Regions from separate parts of the Bacillus sp. LR--39 genome, predicted to be linked through region 2. Evidence: riboswitches for the same ligand, from Rfam matches in the RefSeq annotation. Region 2 holds a riboswitch; each other region holds the start of a gene.

Region 1 (5,208 bases), on a different contig from region 2:
AACGCGCACCCTGATAACGTGATGGATACCGACAGCGCGAGTACCGTTGTTTTTATCCTCCATTTTCTCTCCTTCATCTTTATCGAACCCCCGCATGCTTTTCATCTATCTTTATATAAATCTGCTCCATCTGTTTCTCATTTCTCATAATCTCCCGTTTGTTTTTCTCTACAAGCAGTTCGAAATTCAATGTGTGTTTTCTGTACTTTTTTCGTTTTTTGCTCTTTTTGCGCACATGTGGTACCTTTTTTAACGCCACTTTTCATCCCTCCGCTTTTCATTTCATTCAATGACTTTCACGCAAAAAAGGCCCTTATCTGTTTAAAAGATAAGAGCCTTCGGTGATCCGATCAGCCATCGTTTGGAAATATGTAATGATTATGTTAATTCATATAATCCCTACCTGTCAACTATAATTTAAAATATCGTTTCCTTCCGGGGGTTTTCCTCATACACTCTCTCATTTTTCCGCATATGCTAGAAAACATAGCAGATTACAAGTGAAAGTGAGTGAGAATGTGGAAAAGACAACATTGACCGGTCGCATCGTCAAAAAAGATGACCCGGACTATAATGCTGCGAGAACCAATATCAATTTAAGCCTGCAAAGATATCCAGACATCATTGTGTTTTGTCAAAATAAACATGACGCCCTCAATGCGCTGAGATGGGCACGTGAGAACAATGTGCCTTTCCGTATCAGAGGCGGAAGACACAGCTACGAAAATTTTTCCCTGTTAAATGACGGACTAGTCATTGATCTCAGTGAAATGAAGAAAATAAGAGTAAATGAGGATAAGCGGCTGGTCTCGATTGAAGCGGGAGCCGAATTGGGGGAAGTCTACCGGACACTCTGGCGGTACGGCTTGACCCTTCCTGCGGGAACCATTGCGAATGTGGGAATCACGGGGCTGACGCTCGGGGGAGGAATCGGATATTTAACAAGGACAGCCGGACTTACTTGCGATCGTCTCCTCCAGCTCGAAATGATCATAGCGGACGAAAAAGCGGGTGCTGAATTGATCACAGTCAACCGTTCAAAGCACTCTGATCTATTTTGGGCGTCTCAGGGAGGAGGGGGAGGCAACTTCGGCATTGTCACATCCATGATGTTTAAAGCCGTGCCGATCTCATGCGTGTCTGTTTTTTCTGTCACTTGGGGCTGGGATGATTTTGAGGAAGTATTTAACACATGGCAGCGCTGGGCTCCATTTACAGACAACCGGCTTACCTCATCAATTCAGTTCTGGCCTAAGGAAGTCAACCGCATAGAAGCGCTCGGTCAATTTACCGGGACAAAGGATGAGCTGAAAGAACTGCTGGCTCCGTTAATGAAAGCGGGAAAACCGACAAGCGGCATGGTCAAGACATTGCCATTTATTAAAGCGGCAGCCTTTTTTAACAGCCCGGGAGGCAATCAGCCGCAAAAGATGAAGCGGTCAGGATCCTTTATTGAAAAACCATTATCAACACGCGCGATTTCCACTTTAAAGCGCTATTTAGAGCACGCTCCGAACGAAAACGCCAGTGTCTGGCAGCAATCTCTCGGCGGTGCGGCCGGACGGATCGCTCCGGACCAAACGGCATTCTACTATCGCAACGCAATCATTGCCCAAGAATATATTACAACTTGGACATCTGCTGAAGAAGAAAGACAAAATGTCCGCTGGATCGAAGGATTGAGAACGTCCCTATCAAGAGAAACGATGGGAGATTACGTGAATTGGCCTGATAGAGAAATCAGAAACTGGCCGCAAACGTATTACGGAGAAAATGTTCACCGCCTCCGTCAAGTCAAAACGAAATATGATCCGGAAAATATATTCCGCTTTGAGCAGAGCATTCCGCCGCTTCGCCGTTCACCGTTTTTCTAAAAAAGATGAAGATGGGCAAACTCCATCTTCATCTTTTCTTTTATTGATATAAGCGGCTTCCCTTCTCTGCAAACTCTTTTGCTTTTTCTTTCAGCCCCTCATTGACGGCCTCATCTTCAGTAAGTCCGTTTTCCTTCGCATAATCACGAATATCCTGAGAAATTCTCATGCTGCAGAACTTCGGACCGCACATCGAACAGAAGTGAGCTGTTTTTGCGCCTTCAGCCGGCAGCGTTTCATCATGATATTCCATTGCTCTTTCAGGATCAAGCGACAAATGAAATTGATCACGCCAACGGAATTCAAACCGCGCCTTAGACAGAGCATCGTCACGGATCTGTGCACCCGGATGCCCTTTAGCAAGGTCTGCGGCATGTGCCGCGATTTTGTACGTAATGACGCCTTCTCTTACATCATCACGATTCGGCAGCCCCAAATGCTCCTTCGGCGTGACATAGCAAAGCATCGCCGTCCCGTACCAGCCGATCATCGCCGCGCCGATTGCTGAAGTAATGTGGTCATAACCCGGAGCGATATCCGTCGTTAATGGCCCGAGCGTGTAAAAAGGCGCCTCTTTACAAATTTCCAGCTGCTTGTCCATGTTTTCCTTAATTTTATGCATCGGCACATGACCCGGTCCTTCGATCATCACTTGCACATCGTGCTTCCACGCAATCTCCGTCAATTCTCCGAGAGTCTCCAATTCCGCAAACTGCGCTTCATCATTGGCATCCGCAATCGAACCGGGGCGAAGCCCGTCACCAAGTGAAAAAGCGATATCATAGGCCTTCATGATTTCACAAATTTCTTCAAAATGCGTGTACAGAAAGCTTTCCTGATGATGGGCCAGGCACCATTGCGCCATAATCGCCCCGCCGCGGGAAACGATTCCCGTCGTGCGTTTGGCCGTTAACGGGACGTAACGAAGCAGTACGCCGGCATGGATGGTGAAATAATCCACGCCCTGCTCCGCCTGCTCAATCAATGTGTCACGATAAATGTCCCACGTTAAATCCTCGGCAATGCCATTAACTTTTTCAAGCGCCTGATAAATCGGCACCGTCCCCACAGGCACGGGGCAGTTGCGGATAATCCATTCACGCGTCGTATGAATGTCTTTTCCCGTGGATAAGTCCATCATCGTATCGGCGCCCCAGCGAATCGCCCACGTCATTTTTTCGACTTCTTCTTCGATAGAAGATGTAACAGCCGAGTTGCCGATATTTGCATTGATTTTCACATGAAAATTCCGGCCGATAATCATCGGCTCGCTTTCCGGGTGGTTGACGTTAGAAGGAATAATCGCCCGTCCGCTCGCCACCTCTTCCCTGACAAATTCGGGAGACACATGCTCACGTATTGCGATAAACTCCATTTCCGGCGTAATGATGCCTTTTCTCGCATAATGCAATTGTGTTACATTTTTCCCCGGCTTGGCCCGAAGCGGTTTCCGCTGTAGGCCGGGGTATTCGGCGGCACGGCCCTCTTTTTTATAGCCGTTGTCTTCAGGTCTCACGGTCCGGCCGTTATATTCTTCTACATCTCCGCGCCCGGTAATCCACTTTGTGCGGAGCGCCCCCAGCCCTTTATGAATATCAATCTGTACATCCGGATCTGTATACGGCCCGCTCGTATCATAAACACGGACCGGCGCATTCTCCTCTTCCCCGAATGCCCCCGTAGTCGCACTCAGGCTGATTTCCCGCATCGGCACTCGTATATCGGGCGAAGAACCTTCTGCATAAACCTTTTTACTGCCGGAAAAACTCGACATAATGGAAATGTTCGCTTGCTGTACTGATTGATTTTGCATACAAATCTCTCCTTTTTCATTTGAATAACAGAACCAAGCTCAGCACCAGCACAAAAAAACCGGGTTCAAAGAAGAACCCGGTTTTGCAGTCAGAAAGAAACTATTATTGTTGTCCTCAACAATAATAAAACCTCTACTTCCCCACGCTGGTACGAACCAGATCAGGTCCAAAGGGTTAAGAAGCCGCCGCTTCTCTCTCAGCCCGCTCAGACGGGCACCCCCAGTAACTATTGATTTCGCTCTCATCGTAACACAAGTTGTGTACAAAAAAAAGCATATTATCAAAATTCAGATAATGGGACAGTCATAAGCTCTGTTTCCCGAACGCCTTCTTCGGTATTAAAAACCCGATAACCCTTTGCGGTTTCCCGGGAAGAGACAGCCTGGAACAGCTGACCGTCTTTATAATGAAGCGCAGCGCCATCATCAGCGGCATAGCCCTCCCTGAGTTTCTTTTCTGAAATCAGACGGTGATACACCGGCCGGCGCTCCGCTTCTCCGTCATAGTGCGGACAGAAGCTGCCCGGCAAAAATCCTAAAGCTCTTAACTCTCTCAAATCTCCAGCTGAATCCGTCAATCCTTCTTCATACCAGCAAATCGCCCCGGCGCTAAGACCCGCCAACATGATGCCGTTTTCCCAAGCCTCACGAAGAATAAGGTCAAGCCCCCACTCTTTCCATAAGACAAGCATATTGCGCGTATTTCCGCCTCCGACATATATAATATCTTTCTTCATGAGAAAGGATCTGAGGTCAGAACCCGGCGGTTTAAACAACGACAAGTGATCCGGCTCACACCGCAGCTTTTGAAAGGCTTGATAAAACCTGCCGATATAATTCTCCGAATCTCCGCTTGCCGTCGGCAAAAAACAAACTTTTGGCTTTGACCGCGCCGACTGCTCTAAAATATACTGATCCAGCACAAGATGATCCGGCTCCATGGAAAAGCCTCCGCCGCCCATTGCAATAATCTGCTTCACGTCATCACCTCTTTTTTTCTCTAGTATAACAGCTCATAAAAAGGCGTTATCCCATTTTCGGATAACGCCTTCAAAAAGTATTTGTTATCTGAAAAATGAAAACGCACCGTATAACACAACGGAGATCCCCGCGGCGATAAGCGCCGGAACAAGGACCAATTCGTTTCCGCCCTTAATAAAATGGGTAACAAGCTCGCCTGCATGAAAACGCTGAAACATAAAAAGAGCAAATGCTGCAATAACCGCTGCCAATAATGCGGTTAACATGACGCCAAGCATATCGCTTTTGATAAAAGCATTCAAAAACCCTTGTGCTTTTGAATGGCCGTCCCACCAGCTGAGAAAGAGTGTCAATAGCAAAAACAGCCCGATCGGAATGATTAAATTCCACGGCCGAATCGGTGTTTCCTTAATATAAGCACGGTGCGCCGAATCCAGCTCCTCCTGCTGGTCAGCATGCTCATCACTTTCGAACATTCCGGTATGTTCACCGTGAATATCTGAGATCGTCCCTGTTTCCATGTTGAATGAACCTGAGCCT
Region 2 (5,208 bases):
AACAACAAAATCCGTTCAGAGGTGTCCTTTGATGAACCGCTGAATATTGATTGGGACGGAAACGAGCTGCTGCTTTCGGATGTGCTCGGCACAGATGATGATATTATTACAAAAGACATTGAAGCCAATGTGGATAAAAAACTTTTGAAAAAAGCGCTTGAGCAATTAAACGAAAGAGAAAAGCAGATTATGGAACTGCGTTTCGGGCTTGTCGGAGAAGAAGAAAAAACACAAAAAGATGTAGCCGACATGATGGGGATTTCACAATCTTATATCTCCCGGCTCGAAAAGCGGATTATCAAAAGACTGAGAAAAGAGTTTAACAAAATGGTGTAAAATTTTTTCCATCTGACAGCCCTTACTGCTGCAAGGATTGCCGCAGCCGGATGTTTATTTCTGTAAAATGGCGGTGCATATTTTTCCCACCCGAGGAGATACTTAACGTTGTACAGCAGCTCCTAGTGGGAGGGAAAAACGTGTCAAGAAATAAAGTCGAAATTTGCGGGGTGGATACCTCCAAATTACCGGTGCTCAAGAATGAAGAGATGAGAAAGCTGTTTAGGCAATTACAGGATGAGGGCGATGATTCAGCGAGGGAAAAGCTTGTAAACGGCAATCTGCGCCTTGTCTTAAGCGTCATTCAGAGGTTTAACAACAGAGGAGAGTATGTTGATGACTTATTTCAGGTCGGCTGCATCGGACTAATGAAATCCATTGATAATTTTGACCTAAGCCATAATGTTAAGTTTTCAACATACGCTGTACCGATGATCATCGGAGAAATCCGCAGATATTTGCGGGATAACAATCCGATCCGCGTCTCGAGGTCGCTTCGCGATATCGCATATAAAGCGCTTCAAGTAAGAGAGCGGCTAATCAGTGAGACAAGCAGGGAGCCGACAGCAGAGGAAATCGCCAAAGTTCTTGAAGTGCCCCATGAAGAAATTGTGTTTGCCCTTGACGCCATCCAGGATCCGGTTTCACTGTTTGAGCCGATTTATAATGACGGCGGCGATCCGATTTACGTGATGGACCAGATCAGCGATGAGCGCAACAAGGATACACAATGGATTGAGGAGCTGGCTCTGAAAGAAGGCATGAGAAGACTGAACGAACGGGAAAAAATGATTTTGCGAAAGCGCTTTTTCCAAGGGAAAACTCAAATGGAAGTCGCTGAAGAAATCGGCATATCCCAAGCTCAGGTCTCAAGGCTTGAAAAGGCAGCCATTAAACAAATGAATAAGAATATCCATCAATAACGGAAAAAGCCTTTAAACCTTGTTTAAAGGCTTTTTTCATGCGATGGTTTACGTTTGCAAAAAAGTAATGTATTCTAATGTGTAAAAGTTTTTAGAAAATTTAAATAAAGTAAACGGGGGAAACGGCAATGATTTTACAGCTGGACAGTGTGTCATTAAAAAGAAACGGGAAATGGATTTTGAAAGATATTAACTGGCGCGTCGAGAAAAACGAAAATTGGGTGCTGTACGGATTAAACGGAGCCGGAAAAACGGCTTTGCTGAATATGTTATGCTCTTATTACTTCCCCACTTCAGGAGAGATGCAGGTGCTCGGCCATCAATTCGGCAAAACAGAGCTCGGTGACAGGCTCAGAAGGAAAATCGGCCTTGTTTCGGCAGGTCTTCAGCACAAATTATATGCCGCGGACTCCGCTTTTGAAATCGCCCTCAGCGGCGCGTACGCCTCAATCGGGCTGTACGAAACTCCGAGTGAGCAGGTAAGGGAAAAAGCGATCGGTCTTCTGAAGGATTTGGGCGCCATCGGTTACGCCGACAGGCGGTATGAAACATTATCACAAGGGGAAAGACAAAGAGCGCTGATTGCGCGGGCGCTTATGGCTGATCCCAAACTGCTGATTTTGGACGAGCCCGTGACGGGTCTTGATTTTATGGCAAGGGAGCAGCTGCTGGACACGATTACGTCGATCGCCGAAAAAGAAAATGCGCCGTCCATCCTTTATGTCACCCATCACGCTGAAGAAATTCTGCCGGTATTTGATCAGGCGCTGCTTTTAAAACAGGGCGAGGTGTTCGCCTCCGGGAAAATCAGGGACATGCTTTCTGACGAGCGGCTTACAGCGTTTTTCGATATGCCTGTCAATGTCTTATGGAACAATGGCCGCCCGTTTTTAACACGTGCAAAAGAGGCATCATCCGTAAAATAACATAAATTCACCCTGGGGGTGCTGCCATGCGGCTGAGAGAGACGTTTGTCTCAACCCTTAACGGACCTGATCCGGATCATGCCGGCGGAGGGAAGCGGTGAAAAAAGCGGAGGAAGATCCGTTTTTTACCCGTTTCATTTCATGAATGAAACGGGTTTTTTGATACAGCCAAAGGGGAGATTTCCAATGCATCAGATTGATATGCTGTTACATCAGGCGGAGAAACGGCGGCAAGACTTCATACTTATTGCTGAAAGACTGATAGCCTTTCCCACTCCGGCCCCGCCGGCAAGAAATACGGCAGAAGCCCAAAAGTGGGTGGCCGGCTTTTTAAAAGAAACCGGCTGCTCGGTCGATATGTGGGATGTGTATCCGGAAGACCCGAATGTAGTCGGTGTTTTAAAAGGGACAGATTCAAGCAGGCATCAAAGCCTGATTTTAAACGGACACATTGATGTGGCAGAAGCCGGGGGCGAAGACTGGCACTCTGACCCGTTTCAGCCGCTCGTAAAAGACGGCATGCTGATCGGAAGGGGCGCCGCTGATATGAAAGGGGGGTTGGCGTGTGTTCTTTTCTCTCTGAAGCTGATCCATGATGCCGGCATTAAGCTTCCGGGCGACCTCATTGTACAGTCTGTAATCGGAGAAGAAGTCGGTGAGGCGGGGACGCTGGAATGCTGCAAACGCGGCTATCACGCGGATTTTGCGGTTGTCGCGGATACGAGCAGTCTGCATATTCAAGGGCAGGGCGGTGTCATCACCGGCTGGATAGAATTGAAAAGCAAACAAACATTTCATGACGGCATGAGGCGCAATATGATTCACGCGGGCGGAGGCACATTCGGAGCGAGCGCCATCGAAAAAATGGCGAAAATCATCGCTGCCTTGGGAGAGCTGGAGCGCCACTGGGCGGTAACGAAAAGCTATCCCGGCTTTGCGCCCGGCACCAATACGATCAACCCCGCCGTCATTGAAGGCGGAAGACACGCAGCGTTTGTCGCCGATGAGTGCCGGTTATGGATCACCGTCCACTTTTATCCGAACGAAACGCACGAACAAGCAGCCGCAGAAATCGAAGACTATATTAATCGTGTCGCTGACAGTGATCTGTGGCTCAAAGAAAACAGGCCGGTGTTCAAATGGGGCGGATCTTCGATGATTGAAGACAGAGGAGAGGTGTTCCCGGCGCTGGAAATCGACCCGGACCATCCGGCAGTTTCTGTCTTGGCTGCATCACACTCAGCCGTCAAAAAACAGGAGCCCGTCATTAATGTTTCCCAAACCGTAACTGACGGAGGGTGGCTTTATCATGCCGGGATTCCGAGCGTCATATACGGTCCCGGCGATTTAAAAAACGCCCACTCCGTAAACGAGGAAGTGTCTGTTGATGAGCTTATGGACTATACGAAAATCATGCTGAGATTTATCCTCGGCTGGTGCAGCCGCAAAAAAGATTGCCCGATGTGACAAGGTTCAGCCCGGCCGTTCATATAATAGGAAAAAGAACGGGCAAAGGGCGTGATACGGATGATCAGCATATCTGAATTTCAAATAAAAGATGTGGTAAACGTGTCGAACGGAAAAAAACTCGGAAGCATCGGTGATATTGATATTAACGTGACAACGGGAAAAATTCAGGCGATTATTTTAGGCGGCAGCGGAAAAGTTCTCGGTTTTTTCGGAAAAGAAGAGGAAATGATCATTCCTTGGCGAAATATAGTTAAAATTGGGGAAGATGTCATCTTAGTGCGTGTAAACGAACCAAAGGGGGGAGCGTAATCCTCCCTTTACTTGTAAAATGCCGGAAATCTCAATGTTTCCGGCACATTTATTTATCTCATTTTTCAATCAGCCGCTAAACGTATGCTCAAAATTGTGTTAAAATGAGTTGGAAATTACGCTTTTTTAATGTTTGTCGAAAGGTTGGATCTCCATGAATACATATCACCCGTTTAGTCTTACCACCCCCTCGGCACTCATGATAGAAGACTGGAACTGTGTGAATCAGCTTAACACAAAGGTCATCGCCGGATTCACAACGAAAAACGGCGGGGTCAGCAATCCTCCGTATGAGTCATTAAATACCGGATTGCACGTCCGGGACGAAGCTCATGATGTTGTGACAAACCGTGAAGTCATAGCGTCCTTATGCGGTACTGATCTGGATTCCTGGGTGTTCGCCGACCAGACACATGAAAACCGCGTCCGGCGCGTGACAGCCGGGGATAAAGGAAAAGGAGCGAGAGACTATTCTTCCGCATTCCGCGGGACGGACGGGCTCTACACGAAAGATGCGAATCTTTTTTTGGCCCTTTGTTTTGCGGACTGTGTGCCCTTGTATTTTTATGACCCGGTAAAATCCATTATCGGCGCTGCCCATGCCGGATGGAAAGGGACGGTCAAACAAATCGGACGCATCATGACGGAACGCTGGGTAAACGAAGAAGGCTCCCGTTTAACAGATATTCAGGCTGTCATCGGTCCGTCCATCAGCGCGGGAAGCTATACAGTCGACGATCGCGTCATCAATGAAGTGCGGGCGCTGCCTTTTACGGCTGAATCCGCTATATGCGAAACGGAAAAAGGCCAGTATCAGCTTGATTTAAAAGAGGTCAACCGCCTTCTTCTGATACATTGCGGTATTCCGGAAGAAAACATTTCAGTCAGCGGTTTATGCACCGAACGAGAGCGTGAACTATTCTTTTCACACCGCCGCGACAAAGGGAAAACGGGACGCATGATGTCCTTTATCGGAATGAAGGAGGCGTAAGATCTTGCGTGTTGCTGATCAATTACGACATATAAACGAAAGAATAAACGAAGCATGTAACAGATCGGGCCGAAGCCCCGAAGATGTTACCGTCATCGCGGTTACAAAATACGTATCAGCCGAAAGGGCTCAAGAGGCCGTTGATGCCGGTATTACAAGTCTGGGAGAAAACCGGGATGCCGAGCTTATCCATAAGCAGGAAGTCATCAAAGGTAGCCCGGAGTGGCACTTTATCGGCAGTCTTCAGTCCAGA
Region 3 (5,208 bases), 250 kb from region 2:
TGTGATTTCAGCACATGCCTATAAAATAAACGGAATAAAGGCATAAAGCCCTTATTCCGGCAAATCGCTTTCATCCTCTTCTGAAAGGAAATGATAGGATTCATGCAGCATGAGCGCGTACTCCCCTTCTTTTGTCGGATGCGGTACATACTCAGCCTCGTTGATATACTGCTCTTCCCTTTTCTTCATATGACAGACCTCCTGTTCAATTTTAGATTGTCCAAAAGAAGACCCGTTATCATAGGAAAAAAATCACTTGCAGAGCGGGACATGCAGCTATATTTTTCGGATCGTGAAAAAGTTCCTAAGCAGCCACGGGCCCGGTTTGAAACCGAGCGTTAATTGCCACGCGCCGATCGCCTGCAGTCCGAACTCCCGAACGAGAACCATTTTTTCACTCATGCTTCGCACATCCTCAAACCACACTTCATGCGTTCTTCCATTTTCATCAGTATACCGGAAGTAAGGGGAACGCTCCTGCTGGGAATAACGGATCACTGATTGATGCTTCATGGCCGTTTCCATGGCGCGCTGATTGGAGATGGCGGATCCGATCGTTCCCGGACGGTACGGAATCACCCAATCATACCCGTACAGCGGAACACCGAGAATCACTTTTCTTCTCGGCACCCTGTTGATAGCAAAATTGATCGTTTGCCTGACCTCTGTCAAAGGCGCCACGGGTCCCGGCTCACTGCCGGCGTGGTGCCAGTCGTACGCCATAATGAACATATAATCGACGACAGCTCCGATTCCGCCGTAATCATATCCCCTCAGCCACGGCACTGCATCACTTGTTTTCGCCGGAACCGATATCGTTAACGCGAGGTGATGCTCTGAAAGCCGGGTTTTTAACTGCCGGAGAAATCCTGTGAAGAGGTCCCTGTCAGCTTCTCTGACCCGTTCAAAATCGATATTTACACCGCCGTATCCCTTTCTTACGGTTAAGGAGACGATATTGTTGACGAGATTCGTTCTTGCCGTCGGATTTTGCATCACTTGATGGGCTAATTCCGGACTGAATCCCCCTTCTGTCAGATTCGTAATGACGGCAAGCGGGCGCACTCTGTTTTGCCATGTGGTTTCTATTGCGGTTCTGTCGTTTAAATCGTTAATGATATCTCCATTCGGGCCAAAATGATATTCAAACAAAGAAATCGCCGAAGAATACGGCGCAAAATCATTAATTAACTCTCTATCCGCTTCAGGCGTCCGAATGACATAAAATTGCAGGGTCCCCGCAAGATAGTTAGAGATATCAGGGATCTTCACTTTCATACCCGCCCGCAGCCGGTTCGGCGGAATATCCGGGTTTGCCTGCATCAGCTGCATCTGCGGCACATAAGCCTTACCTGCGATAACGGCATACGTATCATTCGGCTGAACCGTATATTCATTAAGAGGGATTAAAAGCGCCTGCCCCGGAACGATATTCGTTTCCTCAAGCCCGTTGACGCTTCTGATGCTGTCAACAGGGTATCCGTACTTTCTGCTGATGGAAAATAACGAGTCGCCAGACTGCACTGTATGAACAAACATAGATGTCCTCCGTTTCCTTTTGATCAAAAGGGCTCTACTTATCTTTATGAATGATCTTCCGGTCCGATTCCAAACACTGTTTGGAGAAAGGCTGTTTACAAAACAGACATGATCAACTATGATGATGTCATCATAAAAAACTGTATAGGAAACGCACTAGGGGTGCTGTTATCGGCTGAGATAAAACATGCGGCAGGCGTGTTTTGATCCCTTATAACCCGATCTGGATAATACCAGCGTGGGGAAGTGCAGATTGACCGGAGCGCAGGGTTTTTCCCCATGCGTTTTCGTTCTGCTGCTGCATATTCCCTCGGATATGCAGTTTTTTATTTTTCATTAAAAAACGGGGGAGGACACCGCAATATGAAACTGAATATAAACTGCCTGTAAAATCATCTCTTTCATACATACGACTATCCGATAAGAAAGCAGGAGATCACAATGAAAAATTGGAAAATGAGAGAAATTGTCGTCATGTCCGTCATCAGTGTTGTATTTGCTGTCATTTATTTAGTATCAACTCATGCAAGCAATATAGCGGCAGGATTTTTCGGCCGGATGAGCTACGAACCGATTTACGGTATCTGGTTTATCGTCTCGGTGATTGCCGCGTACATTATTCAAAAACCGGGAGCTGCTCTCGTTTCTGAAATCATCGCCGCGTTTGTGGAGTGCTTACTCGGAAATCCGTCAGGACCGATGGTGATTCTGATCGGGATCGCACAGGGAATCGGTGCGGAAGCGGTCTTTTTAGCGACACGCTGGCGGATTTATACCCTGCCCGTGCTTCTTTTATCCGGTATGGGGTCTTCTGTGACGAGCTTCATTTATGACTTGTTCGTTTCCGGATACTCTGTTTTGAATCCGGGTTTATTAGCCGTCATGCTTCTCATCCGTCTGGTCTCAGGTGCGCTTCTTGCCGGCCTTCTCGGCAAAGCGATCAGTGATGCGCTGGCTTACACAGGGGTGCTGAACGGCATGGCGCTCGGAAAACAATTCAAGAAGAAAAAGAAACAGGTGAACCAAGATGCAGGCATCTGAGCCCCTTCTATCGGCCGGCCGTCTTACCTTTTCTTATGATCAGGATGAAAAGCCGATTCTTCTAAACGTGTCCTTTCAGCTCCGCAAAGGAGAGCGGGCTTTATTGCTCGGGCCGAGCGGATGCGGCAAAAGCTCGCTCGCTCTTTGTTTAAACGGTCTGTACCCGGAAGCATGCGATGGGGTTCAATCGGGAACCGTTTCTTTATACGGAACACCTCTTTCACATCTGACAGAACCCGCCGCCAGATCCATCGGCGTCGTGTTTCAAGATCCGGACCAGCAGTTTTGCATGCTGACGGTTGAAGACGAAATCGCCTTCGGCCTGGAAAATTTGCAATATACAAAAGAAGATATGGACGCAATCATCGATGACGTTTTAGAAAAATTAGAGATCACTCATCTGAAAACGCGAACGATCGCTTCGCTGTCAGGCGGTTCAAAACAAAAAGTGGCGCTTGCCTGTATCATTGCGATGGAACCGGAACTCATTATTTTGGACGAACCGACGGCACAGCTTGATCCATATTCCGCACGTGAATTAGTGCGGCTGATCAAAGATCTTCAAGCAAAAAAAGGCTTCGGCCTTCTCGTTATCGAACATCAGCTTGATCATTGGGCGCCGTGGATGGACAGGACGATTGTCCTTGACGAAACGGGTCAGAAGGTGATGGACGGAGAGACGGACATTATCTTTGAAACAAAGATTGAAGAGCTGAAGGAGCTCGGCATTCCGATCCCGCGTGTGATCTCATTGCAGAAGCACGTCAGCATTCCTTTTACATTGTGTAAAGAAAAGCTGTTTCACGAACCTGCACCATCTCTGCCCGAACACCGGCCCGCCGCGCTTTCGGCAGAAGACGCGCTGAGCGTTCACGAGCTGTCATTCTCAAGAGGAGCAGACGTCATTTTTCAGGATGTGAGCTTTTCCGTAAAAAAAGGTTCAATCACCGCGATTGCCGGCCCTAACGGAACAGGAAAATCCACGCTCCTTTCTGCCGCGGCCAAGCTCATCCGTCCGCTGAGCGGAGACATCAAAATAGACGGCAGACCGATTGATTCCTATTCTGAAAAAGAGCTGCGGCGGCTGATCGGATATGTTTTCCAAAATCCTGAACACCAGTTTGTCACAGATTCCGTCATTCAAGAGCTGATGTTCGGTTTTGAAAGCAGCAGAGCCGCAAAGGAGAAAGCTCTTCAGCTGTTAACCCGATTCGGCCTGAGACGCCATGCCTCACAGCATCCGTTTTCTTTAAGCCAAGGACAAAAACGCAGGCTCAGCGTCGCGACGATGCTTATGCACAATGTGAACGTTTTGATGCTTGATGAACCGACTTTCGGACAGGATGCCAAAACGGCGCGGGAGTGTATGCAAATGCTCCGTGAGATTCAAAAGGAAGGAACGGCTGTTTTAATGGTGACACACGATATGGAACTCGTCTCAGATTATGCCGACACGATCCTTGTGCTCTGCGGCACGAAACTGGTATTCCGGGGAACTCCCGACGCTTTGTTTTCTGATAACACCGGGATCGCCGAGCAGGCGCATTTGGCTTTGCCGCTGCGGTATGAATGGATGAAACACGACAGGAGGCGGAGAAATGAACTTGCGGCTGGAGGCTGTTAACCCGTCAATAAAGGCGGCGGCTGTATTGTTATGCGTCATTATGCTGTCGTTTATTTATAATCCGTACACCCCTGCTTTATTTTATATCATCATTGCGGGAGGCGTCCTCTCGGCGGGGCGTGTGCCGCTGAAAAAATGGCTGCTGTTCACGATTCCGTTTGTCATTCTGGCCTTCGGTTCTTTATGGACAGCCGCCGTATTCGGAAACATCCCGACAACCGGAAGCAACCTGCTGTTTAAGCTCGGGCCGATTGCCGTCAACAGTGATAACGCGGCGCTCGGGATTTCTATCGCGTTTCGTATTTTATGTTTTTCCGCTTTGTCGATGATGTTTCTTTTCACAACCGATCCGATTCTGTTCATGCTCAGTCTGATTCAGCAGTGTAAGCTGCCGCCCAAGCTTGCATACGGCGTTATCGCGGGGTTCCGGTTTCTCCCTCTTCTGAAAGATGAAATCCTGATCATCCGGCAGGCGCACAGAATCAGGGGCGCGGCGTCTGATTCCGGGCTGAAAGGAAAGCTCTCCGCCGTCAGGCGCTTCACCATTCCGCTATTGGCAGGCGCAATCAGAAAGGCGGAACGCACGGCGATCGCGATGGAATCTAAAGGCTTTACGGGGAGCCGAAACCGCACGTTTTACAGAACTGTTACTGTGCGCCGCGCCGACTGGTGCTTTTTCCTGCTCGTGCTTCTGTTATTCGGCGCAAGCTGGCTCATTTCATTGTTGTTTATATAAAAACAGGCCGCCGGAGTGATTCGGCAGCCTGTTTTGTTATGTATGTTATTGATGATAATTGAGAGCCTGAGCGAGATTGGACTTGATCGTAATATCTGAGAAATTAATGCCGAGCTGTACGGCGGTTTGAGCCATTTCCGGCCTGATTCCGGATAAAGTGGACGTGACGCCGATCAGGTTCAGCGCCTCAATTAATTTAAAAATCTGATGCGCCACCATCGTATCGACAACCACTACACCCGACAGGTCAATAAACAGATGTTCAATC
Region 4 (5,208 bases), 400 kb from region 2:
ATTTTTCTTCATTTGAGAAAGGGAAGAAAAAACAATTCCTTCCGAATGGCAAGGAAGCGCCCAACACGTTTTCTGCCGCACTGATTATCTTTTTCGGCATCTTTATTTTATCATTGCTGCTGTCCTATGCCTTTGTATTAGCTGGTTTTATACAAAACGCATTTTTAATGACGCTTATTATTTCGACGATATCACTCGGTGTGGTGGTCCCGACTTTAAAGGAAGAACGGATCATGAACTCCAATATCGGCCAGATCATCCTGCTTGTCGCCGTTATCGCGGACTTGGCTACGATGATTCTGCTCGCTTTCTTCTCTTCTCTTTACGGAGAAGACAGCGGAAATATGTGGCTTCTGTTGATTCTCTTTGCCGCGGGGGTCGTGCTGTATTTCTTCGGCAGGATCTTTAAACACCGTTCATTTGTGCAGTCGATGTCCAAAGGCACCGTGCAGATCGGGACGAGAGCCATTTTCACACTGATTATCGTGCTTGTCGCTTTATCGGAATCTCTCGGGGCGGAAAATATTCTCGGCGCGTTTTTGGCAGGCGTTCTGGTATCGCTTCTGTCTCCGAATAAAGAAATGGTGGAACAGCTGGATTCATTCGGCTACGGGTTTTTAATTCCGATCTTTTTCGTCATGGTCGGGGTGAAATTGGACATTTGGACGCTTTTCCAAGATCCGAAAACATTAACGATGATTCCGCTGCTTCTGCTTGCGCTGTTTATCAGCAAAATGTTCCCGGTGTTTTATTTAAAGAAATGGTATGACAAAAGAACCGTGTTTGCTTCGGGCTTTTTGCTGACGTCCACGCTGTCGCTTGTTATCGCGGCGGCTACGATCGGAGAAAGGCTCCACATTATCAGCGCCAATATGTCCGGCGCGCTGACTTTAGTTGCGGTTATTGCCAGCATCATCACGCCGATCGGCTTTAAGAAATTATACAAACGGCAAAGTGCGCCGCAGGAAAAAAAGCGCATTACATTTATCGGGGCCAACCAAATGACGCTTCCGGTTACGCTGGAATTGCCTGAAGAGGAATATGAAGTACGGGTCGTCCATGTGTATCAGGAAAATGCCGGGGAAACGCTTGCGGAATCCGTTTTTTCGGTTGACACGATTTCTGATTACGAGCCCGGCACGCTTGAGTCGCACGGTATTTTCAAAACGGATATTCTTGTCGTGGCGACGGGAAATGAAGATGTGAACGCCGAAATCGCCTTAATAGCGAAAGAGAAAGGGACTGAGCGTATCATCGCAAGCGTCGGCTCGGTTGAGCATGAAACAAAACTGAAAGAAGAGGGCATCAGTATTTTTTCTATCCTTCTGTCTACAAAGACGCTCTTGCGCGCATTAATTGAGGCGCCGGGCGTGATGAGCCTCCTGACGAATGAGGAGTCTTCGTTATATCAGATCAATCTGGAAAACCCGGCGTATAACGGCATCATTCTGCGGGAATTTCCGCTGATGGGCGATGTGATTTTCGTCCGGATATTCAGAGGTGTGGACAGCATCGTTCCGCACGGAGACACGCGGCTGAAAACAGGAGACCGTCTCATCGTCACGGGCTCGCGCAACTACGTGTCGGAACTGAGAAAAATTCTTGAAGCTTGACCAAATTGCAATTCGTGATAATATAGAAGGCATAACAAATAAATCATTAATCGTATGACCACTAGGGGTGTCCTTCATAAGGGCTGAGATAAAAGTGAGACTTTTAGACCCTCATAACTTGAACAGGTTCAGACCTGCGTAGGGAAGTGGAGCGGTATTTTTTTGGGGTTCCTTTTATCCATTTAAATTCCAAACCACTTTTCCGATGCGGGAAAGTGGTTTTTTTATTTTAACAGGGGGGAAGACATGATGACATTTTCTGAAGAATGCAGACTGGCGGCTGCCGAATGGTGGGACGGAAGTTTTGTTCATCCGTTTGTAACGGGAATCGGTGACGGAAGCCTGCCGATAGACCGTTTCAGCTATTACGTGCTGCAAGATTCCTACTATTTGACGCATTTTGCAAAAGTTCAGGCGTTCGGCGCCGCATATGCCGAAGACTTGTTTACGACGGGCAGGATGGCGGGCCACGCTCAAGGGACATATGAAGCGGAAATGGCGCTGCACCGCGAGTTTACGGAGCTTTTAGGGATTACGGAAGAAGAGCGTGCGGCATTTAAACCGGCACCGACCGCCTATTCTTATACGTCTCATATGTACAGATCGGTGATGAGCGGCAATTTTGGAGAAATATTAGCTGCGCTTCTGCCCTGTTATTGGCTTTATTATGAAGTCGGCGAACACTTAAAAGAGTGCAAACCGGAGCATCCGATTTATGAAAAATGGATCGGTACATACGGCGGAGACTGGTTCAGACAGCAAGTCGAAGAACAGATCAGCCGTTTTGACGAGATTGCTGAAAACAGCACAGAGGACATCCGCGCGAAAATGAAAGAGAATTTTGTGATTTCAAGCTATTATGAATATCAATTTTGGGGAATGGCCTATCAAAAAGAAAGCTGGTCCGAGAAGGGCGGAAAAGAGGTGGAATCTTTTGGAGCTGCACGCGGTAACTGATAATCGCAAACCCGTTGCCGAGCTGGCCGAGGATATTCTTTCGATTCAGCGCGAAGTAAGCTTTATACATATCCGTGAGCGGGATAAAACAGCGGGAGAAATCATGCAGCTTTTGTCCCTTTTGAAAAAGGGCGGTGCGGATAAGGACAAATTGATCATCAATGACAGGGCGGATATCGCGCTTTTTGCCAATATACACCGTGTTCAGCTTCCGTCCCGCAGCTTTTCCGTAAAGCAGGTGCGAAGCAGATTTCCCCATCTTCATATCGGACGTTCGGTTCATTCGCTGAAAGAAGCCATCCAAGCTGAAAAGGAAGATGCGGATTATGTGGTGTTCGGCCATGTATTTGAAACCGAATGTAAACAAGGACTTGAAGCAAGAGGCATCAGCCTGCTTTCAGAGATCAAACGCACGCTTTCCATCCCCGTCATCGCAATCGGCGGAATGACACTGCAGACGATCGGACACACAAAGCAGGCGAAACCGGACGGAATTGCCGTCATGTCAGGTATTTTCTCAGCTGAAAATCCTGAGGAGGCGGCAAAACGGTATGCACGCGCGGTAAGGGAGGCCGATTATGAAGAAGCACTATGATACGGCGGTGATCGGCGGCGGAATTATCGGGTGCGCCATTTCTTATGAGCTGGCGAAGACGCAGCAGAACGTTGTCTTGCTTGAAGCCGGAGAAGTCGGCCGAAAAACGACAAGCGCTGCCGCGGGAATGCTGGGCGCTCATGCGGAATGTGAAAACCGGGATGCGTTTTTTGATTTTGCCATGCACAGTCAAAGGCTGTATGAAGCGGCGGGGCAAGAGCTTGAGGAAGCTTGCGGCATTGACATCAGGCGCCATAACGGCGGAATGCTTAAACTGGCGTATACCGAAGAAGATATCGCCCGTCTACGGAAGATGGATGATCTGCCTTCCGTCACCTGGCTTTCAGCGAAAGATGCCCTTGAAAAAGAGCCTTACGCTTCAAAAGACATTCTCGGCGCAAGTTTTATAAAAGACGATATCCATGTCGAACCGTACTATGTCTGCAAAGCGTATGCAAAAGGGGCGCGGCGCTATGGCGCTGATATATATGAGCATACACAAGTCACCTCCGTAAAACGGGTGAACGGAGAATATTGCATCACAACGTCCGGCGGGGATGTTTATGCTGACAAAGTCGCAGTTGCAAGCGGGGTATGGAGCGGCCGGTTTTTCAGCCAGCTCGGCTTGGGACAGCCTTTTTTTCCTGTGAAAGGAGAATGCCTTTCCGTGTGGAATGACGATACCACGCTGACCAAAACCCTTTACCATGATCATTGTTATGTTGTCCCGAGAAAAAGCGGCCGGCTTGTCATCGGCGCCACGATGAAACAGGGTGACTGGAGCGATACGCCTGACATCGGAGGAATTGAGGCCGTCATTGCAAAAGCGAAAACCATGCTTCCCGCCATCGAACATATGAAAATAGACCGGTTTTGGGCGGGTCTCAGGCCGGGAACAAGAGACGGAAAGCCGTTTATCGGGCGGCATCCTGAAGACAGCGGCATCATCTTCGCCGCCGGCCATTTTCGGAACGGCATCCTGTTGGCGCCGGCAACGGCTGAAATGGTGCGGGATATAATCTTGGGGCAACAAGTCAAACAGGAATGGGAAGAAGCGTTTCGAATTGATCGCAAGGAGGCTGTTCATATATGATCCTTCAGCTGAACGGAAAACAAATTGATTGGAATCGAAATGAGGGGACGGTTCAGGATTTGCTTGAATCGTACCAGCTCGATCAAAGAATCGTAGTTGTGGAGAGAAATAAAGAAATTATTGAAAAAAAGAATTATGAAAATACAAGTTTGTGTGACCGCGATGTCATAGAAATTGTCCATTTTGTAGGAGGCGGATGAGGATGTTAACAATAGGCGGAAAACAGTTTCAGTCAAGATTGCTGTTAGGAACGGGAAAATATCCGAGTTTTGAGATTCAGAAAGAGGCGGTGGCTGTCTCGGAATCAGATATTTTAACCTTTGCGGTGCGGCGGATGAACATCTTTGAAGAGTCTCAGCCTAACTTTCTCGAACAGCTTGATTTGTCTAAATACACGCTTCTGCCGAATACGGCCGGCGCCGCAACGGCTGAAGAGGCGGTCCGAATCGCAAGGCTTGCCAAAGCTTCAGGGCTTTGTGACATGATAAAAGTAGAAGTCATCGGATGCAGCCGGTCACTTTTGCCTGATCCGGTTGAAACGCTGAAAGCATCAGAACAGCTGCTCGAAGAGGGATTTATCGTGCTTCCGTATACGTCTGACGATGTCGTGCTCGCAAGACGTCTTGAGGAGCTCGGAGTGCATGCCATTATGCCGGGCGCTTCGCCGATCGGTTCCGGTCAGGGAATTTTAAATCCGCTGAATCTATCCTTTATCATTGAACAGGCGAAGGTGCCGGTCATTGTCGATGCCGGCGTCGGATCTTCAAAAGACGCCGCCTACGCGATGGAGCTCGGGGCAGACGGTGTGCTGTTAAATACCGCTGTGTCAGGCGCTGATGATCCGGTCAAAATGGCCAGGGCGATGAAGCTTGCCGTAGAAGCGGGCCGCCTTTCTTATGAAGCCGGGAGAATTCCGGTGAAAGATTACGGAACTGCAAGCAGTCCGCGAG

Evidence for each region. A riboswitch is a leader RNA that binds a small molecule or an ion and turns the genes downstream of it on or off. The one in region 2 is predicted to bind thiamine pyrophosphate.
Region 1: linked by a shared signal. The riboswitch ahead of thiC (phosphomethylpyrimidine synthase ThiC) and the one ahead of ACWHAR_RS06635 (acetylornithine deacetylase) in region 2 are both predicted to bind thiamine pyrophosphate.
Region 3: linked by a shared signal. The riboswitch ahead of ACWHAR_RS07675 (ECF transporter S component) and the one ahead of ACWHAR_RS06635 (acetylornithine deacetylase) in region 2 are both predicted to bind thiamine pyrophosphate.
Region 4: linked by a shared signal. The riboswitch ahead of tenA (thiaminase II) and the one ahead of ACWHAR_RS06635 (acetylornithine deacetylase) in region 2 are both predicted to bind thiamine pyrophosphate.

The regions. Positions count from the first base shown of each region.
Region 1 covers NZ_JBSIOT010000007.1:32,808-38,015, forward strand. The annotation lists gene ACWHAR_RS19105 (ABC transporter substrate-binding protein) at 1-77, opposite strand, end outside; gene ACWHAR_RS19110 (FbpB family small basic protein) at 80-259, opposite strand; gene ACWHAR_RS19115 (FAD-binding oxidoreductase) at 519-1,874, shown strand; gene thiC (phosphomethylpyrimidine synthase ThiC) at 1,915-3,687, opposite strand; TPP riboswitch at 3,809-3,919, opposite strand; gene ACWHAR_RS19125 (Type 1 glutamine amidotransferase-like domain-containing protein) at 3,969-4,667, opposite strand; gene ACWHAR_RS19130 (Na+/H+ antiporter NhaC family protein) at 4,752-5,208, opposite strand, start outside.
Region 2 covers NZ_JBSIOT010000001.1:1,387,805-1,393,012, reverse strand. The annotation lists gene sigE (RNA polymerase sporulation sigma factor SigE) at 1-336, shown strand, start outside; gene sigG (RNA polymerase sporulation sigma factor SigG) at 477-1,259, shown strand; gene ACWHAR_RS06640 (ABC transporter ATP-binding protein) at 1,388-2,185, shown strand; TPP riboswitch at 2,190-2,295, shown strand; gene ACWHAR_RS06635 (acetylornithine deacetylase) at 2,372-3,652, shown strand; gene ACWHAR_RS06630 (YlmC/YmxH family sporulation protein) at 3,713-3,964, shown strand; gene pgeF (peptidoglycan editing factor PgeF) at 4,119-4,955, shown strand; gene ACWHAR_RS06620 (YggS family pyridoxal phosphate-dependent enzyme) at 4,960-5,208, shown strand, end outside.
Region 3 covers NZ_JBSIOT010000001.1:1,634,135-1,639,342, forward strand. The annotation lists gene ACWHAR_RS07665 (transcriptional regulator SplA domain-containing protein) at 52-189, opposite strand; gene ACWHAR_RS07670 (glycoside hydrolase family 18 protein) at 277-1,539, opposite strand; TPP riboswitch at 1,688-1,801, shown strand; gene ACWHAR_RS07675 (ECF transporter S component) at 1,981-2,580, shown strand; gene ACWHAR_RS07680 (ABC transporter ATP-binding protein) at 2,567-4,204, shown strand; gene ACWHAR_RS07685 (energy-coupling factor transporter transmembrane component T family protein) at 4,179-4,940, shown strand; gene ACWHAR_RS07690 (STAS domain-containing protein) at 4,986-5,208, opposite strand, start outside.
Region 4 covers NZ_JBSIOT010000001.1:1,791,264-1,796,471, reverse strand. The annotation lists gene ACWHAR_RS08555 (monovalent cation:proton antiporter family protein) at 1-1,613, shown strand, start outside; TPP riboswitch at 1,667-1,775, shown strand; gene tenA (thiaminase II) at 1,863-2,570, shown strand; gene tenI (thiazole tautomerase TenI) at 2,548-3,165, shown strand; gene thiO (glycine oxidase ThiO) at 3,149-4,258, shown strand; gene thiS (sulfur carrier protein ThiS) at 4,255-4,458, shown strand; gene thiG (thiazole synthase) at 4,455-5,208, shown strand, end outside.